DNA from 3 places in the Pseudarthrobacter raffinosi genome. Region 1 is predicted to be linked to each of the others. Evidence: riboswitches for the same ligand, from Rfam matches in the RefSeq annotation. Region 1 holds a riboswitch; each other region holds the start of a gene.
What was found. A riboswitch is a leader RNA that binds a small molecule or an ion and turns the genes downstream of it on or off. The one in region 1 is predicted to bind thiamine pyrophosphate.
Positions count from the first base shown of each region.

Region 2: another riboswitch for thiamine pyrophosphate. It lies ahead of NG697_RS11860 (ECF transporter S component); the one in region 1 lies ahead of thiD (bifunctional hydroxymethylpyrimidine kinase/phosphomethylpyrimidine kinase).
Region 3: another riboswitch for thiamine pyrophosphate. It lies ahead of thiO (glycine oxidase ThiO); the one in region 1 lies ahead of thiD (bifunctional hydroxymethylpyrimidine kinase/phosphomethylpyrimidine kinase).

Region 1 covers NZ_JAMXBG010000002.1:242,129-244,383, reverse strand. Annotated here, with positions in the region: gene thiD (bifunctional hydroxymethylpyrimidine kinase/phosphomethylpyrimidine kinase) at 1-1,004, opposite strand, end outside; TPP riboswitch at 987-1,084, opposite strand; gene NG697_RS02930 (Rne/Rng family ribonuclease) at 1,186-2,255, opposite strand, start outside.
Region 2 covers NZ_JAMXBG010000010.1:107,174-109,428, forward strand. Annotated here, with positions in the region: gene NG697_RS11855 (ABC transporter ATP-binding protein) at 1-581, opposite strand, end outside; gene NG697_RS11860 (ECF transporter S component) at 581-1,231, opposite strand; TPP riboswitch at 1,297-1,438, opposite strand; gene NG697_RS11865 (heme-degrading domain-containing protein) at 1,495-2,037, shown strand; gene NG697_RS11870 (DUF4235 domain-containing protein) at 2,079-2,255, shown strand, end outside.
Region 3 covers NZ_JAMXBG010000012.1:8,577-10,831, reverse strand. Annotated here, with positions in the region: gene thiO (glycine oxidase ThiO) at 1-1,214, opposite strand, end outside; TPP riboswitch at 1,205-1,325, opposite strand; gene thiE (thiamine phosphate synthase) at 1,353-2,129, shown strand; gene NG697_RS12835 (RNB domain-containing ribonuclease) at 2,194-2,255, shown strand, end outside.

The DNA.
Region 1 (2,255 bases):
ATGGCTGCAAGATCCGGCTCCGACGCCCGCCGCAGCGTCTCTGCGAATTCGCCGGCTGCCGGAACCTGTTGCATGTGGTGGAAGTGGTTGATGGGGCCGTTGCCCGCGCCCACCTCAAGTTGGTCAGCGGCCTGCAGCGCGCCCACCAGCCAGGGCTTCACTTGCCGTAGTGCGGCTTCCCAGTCCCCCAACCGGGCCTGGGCCGTGGCCATGGCCGATGACAGTGAGCAGCCGGTGCCGTGGCTGTTGCGCGTGGGGATCCTGTCCCCGCTCACTTCCACCACTTCCTGGGCGAGCAGCCCGGCAGCGTTGACCAGGGCATCCGGGCACGCACCGCCGTCGAGATGGCCGCCCTTGACCAGGACAGTGGCACCGGTCGCGGCGGACAACCGCTGTCCCTGCCCGAGCGCGTCGTGCCATTCCCTCGCCTGCGGCTCCCCCACCAGGATGGCCAGTTCGGCCAGGTTGGGGGTGATCAGGTCCGCGAGCGGGAACAGCTCCCGCAGGGCCGCCTCGGCAGACCCCTGCAGTAGCCGGTCGCCGCTTGTGGCCACCATCACCGGATCAAGAACGACGACGGCGGGACGCACCTTTTCCAGCCAGTCGCGGACCACGCCTATCACCGCAGCGTCGCCCAGCATGCCGATCTTGACCGCGTCGATGGTGATGTCATCGCTGATGGCATCGAGCTGCTGGCCCAGGAAGGACGCAGGCGGAACGTGAACCGCCTGGACCCCCCGGGTGTTTTGGACTGTCAGTGCGGTGATGGCCGCCATGCCGTAGCCGCCAAGAGCCGCGATGCTTTTGAGGTCGGCCTGGACGCCGGCGCCACCTGAAGGGTCCGATCCGGCAATGGACAGCACCCGCGGAACGTCACGCAGCACCTGGACGTTGGCAGTCCGGCCTGGCGCGGGCAGGACCTCAGCCCCGGTTGCTGAGGATCCCTGTAGAGCCGCCGCGGGCGTTGCAGGAGGAAGGACAGAAGTTGAAGCCAAAGGAGACATCCCTTCGCCGGTGCTAACCGGACAGGTTCAACGGGTGTGGATCTCAGCCGGCTCTCTGCGCGGCACCCCGTGTCAGTCACCAGCCTAGCGTTCCTCGCGACTTAACGCCGGACGCCCGGACGCAGCCTGTGATTCACAGGCACATCCAGGCGCCGTTGTATTGGCTTGCCCTACTGCTTGGTCAGAGCTCCGAGGCCGGAACTCCTACGCCCAGGATGATGGGCGCGTTGGCGGCAACCGGCTTGTCGGCCACAGGAGCCTTGACGGGCTCCGGCGCCTTGGCGGCGTGGGTGTGTCCGGCGGCAGCCGCCGGAGCGGCTTCGTGATGCTCTACGGACGTGGCGTTGGCTGCGCCCTGGGCACGGCTGGCACTCCGGTTCCGCCGGGGACGGCGGGCGCGGGGCTCCTCGGTGTGGTCGGAGTAATCCCTCTCCGCCGCGGCTGGCTGCTGCTGGCGGGCAGGTTCGGCCGCCCGGCTTTCAGTTGCCTGGACTGCCGGCGGCGTGCTCTCCGCTACAGGAGCCCGCTCACCAAGGTGGGCGAAGGCCTCCGCGAGGCGGTCAAGTGTCAGGGCAGGTGCGTGCGGCTGGTCATCGTGGTGCGCCACGAACGGAAGCACCACCTGCTCGCCGCCGAATGTCAGCACTGCGGCCGGGCGGCCGTTGGAGTCCGTTTCGGACTGCCCAACCGGAGCCGGCACCGGAGCCGCAGACTGCCGGCCCGCGGCAGCTGATGCGTGAGCCACCTCGTCGTCATGCAGATGCGCAGCGTGGGCCGCGGCCGCAATGTTCGCAAGCGCTGCCCGCGTGGCCTCCGCCTTCGCATGGCGCTCGGCATCGCTGGCTTCCGGGTGGACCGTGTGGATCTGCACCGGAGCTGCCGGTGCTGTTTCCAGCGGCTGGCCGCCCCGTCCGCGACGGCGCTTCCGGTCAGTGCGGCCACCCGGCTGGCTGTCCGGGCGCTGGCTGTCAGTCCGCACGCTGTCGGTGCGCTGGGCTTCCGGGCGGCTGTCAACCCGCTGCACGTGGTGCTCCGCGGCTACCGTGTTGGCGCGGCGGTGTTCCACGGGGTCGTCGTGGGTGACAATTCCACGGCCTGCACAGGTTTCACACTGCTCGCCGAAGACTTCCAGAAGCCCGGTGCCCATGCGCTTGCGCGTCATCTGCACGAGGCCCAGCGAGGTCACTTCGGCCACCTGATGCTTGGTCCGGTCGCGGCCCAGGCATTCCACCATGCGGCGCAGGACAAGGT
Region 2 (2,255 bases), on a different contig from region 1:
TCCAGGTTCGCGGTGGGCTCATCCAGCAGGATCAGCCCGGGCCGCATCGCGAGGATCCCGGCCAGCGCCAGGCGCTGCTTCTGCCCGCCGGACAGGGCCGACGTCGGGTGGTCCAGCGGGAGCCCGCCGGCGTTCAAACCGCCGCCCCCGGCACTTCGCAGCCCGACGTCGTCGAGCGCTTCATGGACGCGGCGCCAGATCTCGTCCCGCGGAACGGCGAGGTTCTCGGCGCCGAAGGCGACGTCGTCGCCCAGGCGCGAAAGAACCACCTGCGTTTCCGGATCCTGCTGCATCAGTCCCGAGCGGCCGCGCTGCCCGCGCGGCACCACACCGTCGATCAGCAGCGAACCGGTTTCGTCGGCGTCGTCCCCTTCATCCCCCAGCACTCCTGCGAGCGCATGCAGCAGCGTTGACTTGCCCGCGCCCGATGGGCCCAGCAGCAGCACCCGCTCGCCGGGAGCGATGTCGAGGTCGAGCCCCCGGACGGCGGGGGCGGAACGTCCGGCATGCCACCAGCCCCAGCCACGGGCGGACACCGCGGCGGGGCGTACTCCGGAAGCGCCGGCGTCGGAAGCGGTCATCAGTTGAAGAAGGGCTCCGAAGCTGCCTTCCGGGATGCGAACGAGCTCAGCACGCCGGTCCTGGCCAGGCCGCGGGTGGCGATCCAGGACAGCGCGCCCGCAATCACCGCGCCGGAGATGGTGCAGAACGCGATGTACGCGAGCTTGTCGGCGGGCTCGTAGGCGATGTTCCAGCCCCACGGCAGGAACGAGTCATTGAGGCCGCAGAACAGGCCCGCGCCGGCACCGGCCAGCAGCGCGGCGATGAGGTTGTACTTCTGGTGCAGGAAGGACTTGAACCGGAAGTTGCCGTACACCAGCAGGAAGAACACCAGTTCGGCGCCCAGGCCCTGGAGGAGTCCGGAGATCAGCACGGTGGCGCCGTACTGCGAGCCCATGATGAGTTCGCCGGTGGCGGCCACCGCTTCGCAGAAGAGCGCCGCGCCGGGTTTGCGGATGATGAGCATGCCCAGCACTGCCGGGATCATCCAGCCACCGGCGATCAGGCCGGTCAGCGGGGGGTAAACGGCGTTCATGGGGGCGGAGACGATGCCGGCGCCCTGGGACCAGGCCCAGAAGATCACGCCGCCGGTGATGGCGATGAGCGCCGCCACCACGATGTCCACAACACGCCAGGTATTGCCGGTCTTTTTGATTGCTGCAGTTGTCATTTTGGTCCTCCTGAGGAACAGGAGGGGAAAGTGCCCCGGCGTGCGGCGCTGCCGCCGTTTCCGGACACTTCGAGAACTCGACTCCCTTGCGCCGGTACTAACCGGATCAGGTTCGAGGGTCTGCGGCTGTCCGCACTCTCAGCGCCCACCTGCGGTTCCCTGGCAATGCCAGTGATGTCCGACGGCGGCGCTCCCCTGTCGTATTAAATCTGCCCTGATGGGCGTGCTCCAGTTTACACCGCGGGCGGGGTAGATTGTGGGCCATGACTGCCAACAACCCGACTGTGACTGCGTTCAATCCCGATTCGACAGTGCCCCAGCCGGCGGGGCTGCTTGAGGCCCTGATTGCCCGGGTCGAAGCCGAGATCAACGAGCTGCAGTTTCCGCATTTCAGCAAGGACGACTCCCTCAACCTCGGGCTGCTCCTGGTGGAGCTGGGCAAGAGCCGGAAGCTGCCCATCGCGATCGACATCACCAAGGGTGACCAGGTCCTGTTCCACGTGGCCTTGGACGGCGCCACCCCGGACAACGAGCACTGGGTCCGGGCCAAGCAGCGCACCGCCGCCAGGTATGAGATCCCGTCGCTGCTGGTGGGCCTCCGCGGCAGGCTGCACGGCGGCCGGATCGAGGACCACGGCTGGTTCGACGAGTCCACCTATGCCCCGCACGGCGGCTGCTTCCCGGTCTACGTCACCGGTGTGGGTGCAGTGGCCACGGTAACGGTCTCGGGCCTGCCCCAGCAACAGGACCATGATCTCGTGGTGGAGGCCCTGCGGGAGATTCTGGAGTCCATGCATGCGGGTTAGGCTAAAGACAATCCCGGATCCGCTCAAAAGGAGTTCAACGAATGAACCTGTTCATCAAGCTGCTCGGCACTGCAATCAGCCTCGGCGCCGGATTCGTCGGCACCAAGATGGTCAATACCGTATGGGAAAAGTCCACCGGCCGGAAGCCCCCGACCGGCAGGGATGAAGACACCCCCACGAGCCTTCGCTCGGCGCTGACGTTCGCGCTCATCTCGGCC
Region 3 (2,255 bases), on a different contig from region 1:
CCGTCCAGCAGGTCCCGGCAGATGGCCGCCGCCGCCGGCGCAAGCAGCACTCCGTGGCGGAAGAACCCGGTGGCAACGATCAGCCCGGCAACGTTCCCCGCGTTCCCCCTCCCTGGTGCGGAAACCGGTACGCGGCCGAGGAGAGGTGCGTTGTCCGGGGTCGCCGGCCTTGCCCGGGCCGTGCATTCCAGGAGTTCAAGCTCCGAGACGGCCGGCACCAGGACTTGGGCGTCACGCAGCAACTGATAGACGCCGCCGGCCGAGACAGCGGCGTCGCCCGTCCCTGCGAGGGCATCCTCTCGCTGCGTAGCCCCGATCACCACCGTGCCGTCCTGCCGGGGAACGATGTAGACCGGCACACCATGGACCATTCCGCGGACAGTGGAGGTGAGGAGCTGGCGCAGGTGCCGCGGAACAGCCAGCCGCAGGATGTCACCGTAGACGGGCCGCAGGGGCAGGTGCAGTCCAACCGGGAGGCCATCCAGCGACCCCGCCTGCAATCCGTTGGCCACGATGGTCTCCCCGGCCTGGACGCTTCCGCCGTGGGCGAGCCTCGCCCCGCTGACACGGCCGTCCTCCCAAAGAAGGGAAGCAGCCCGTTGGTCAACGGCGAATCCCCCGCGGGCACCTGCCACGGCTGTTCCTGCTCCCGGTTCGTGGATGGCCAGGACTTCCTGGAGGCACGCCACCAGCTTCCGTGGATCCACCTGGTGGTCGGCGGGGATGTCCAGGGCGCAGGATATGGCCGGGCTGAGCAGGGATTCCCTGGTCCTGGCCTCACGGACAGTCAGGGGTTCCACCACCAGGCCGCTGGCCTGCTGCACGGCCCGGAGGTCCATCAGCGCCCGGCGGTCCGCAGCGTCCGCGCCGATGGCGAGGGTCGGCGTCGTCAGATATCCGGTATCGCCAGCCCCGGCCAGGGCGAGGTCCGCCGCAAAGGCAGGCCACAGGCCGGAAGATGCAAGCATCAGCTCAAGGAGGTCTTCCTCCTGGTAATGCAGTTCGCTCACAGGGGCCAGCATGCCGGCGGCTGCCCAGCTGGCGCCGTTGCCGGGCGCGTCATCGATCAGCACGACGGAACGGCCGGATCGTCGGGCCTCCCAGGCTACGGCGTGGCCGATGACTCCGCCGCCGATGACTGCCACGTCGGCATGCAGGACGGCGGCGGTGCTGGCTGGTGCAGGCCCAGGTGGGCTGCTTATTGCGGGGGGCATATGTTCCTTCCCTACGCCGGTACTAGCCGGATCAGGTCAAGCGGTCGGCTCTGACGCCCTCTCAGCCCGGCCGCTTTGTGACGGCTGCAACGGGCTCCCGCAGTACCCGCCCAGTTTAGGGGACTTAGGCTGGTTTCCATGAACGCGCAATCCTTCGCCGCTGCAGGCACGCCCTCCGCCCCCTCCGCCGCTCCCGAATCCTTGACCGGAACAGACCCCGCCGGCGGCACAAACACCGGCCTCCCGCACAGCGTCAAGCTGTACCTGTGCACCGACGCGCGCCGGGACCGCGGGGACTTTGGCGAGTTTGTGGACGCGGCGTTTGCCGGCGGCGTGGACATCATCCAGCTCCGGGACAAGGCCATCGAGGCAGCCGAGGAGCTGGAGCTGCTGGCCGTGCTTCAGGCCGCGGCCGAACGCCACGGAAAGCTGTGGGCAGTCAATGACCGTGCCGATATCGCGCTGCTGTCCGGCGCCCCCGTCTTCCACATCGGGCAGAAGGATCTGCCGGTCGCTTCCGCCCGCACGCTGCTCGGGGCACCAGCCGCGATCGGCCTTTCCACGCACACCGCCGAGCAGATCGAAGGGGCCATCCGGCTGTCCGGTGGGCTGACTGACCAAGGCGGCCTGGACTACTTCTGCGTAGGACCGGTCTGGGCCACGCCGACGAAACCGGGCCGGGCCGCCGTCGGCCTTGACCTGGTGCGGTACGCGGCCGAAGCCGTCCGCGCTGCCGGTGGCACCCAGGCCACGCTGCCCTGGTTTGCCATCGGAGGCATCGATCTCGGCAACGTGGAGCAGGTGGTGGAGGCCGGCGCCGGCAGGATTGTTGTGGTGCGTGCCATCACCGAAGCCTCGGACCCCGCAGCGGCGGCCGTGGCACTTCTGGCGGCCCTGGACGCCGGCGCATCCTGACAATCCACCGCGTGGCGTGCGGCGGGCGTGCACGATCCGTGGAAATCGAGCTAACCTGATTTTCGTGTCACATCATAGGTTGGCCCCCAATGTCCACGAGCAGACGAACGACCTCGCGGCGGCGCT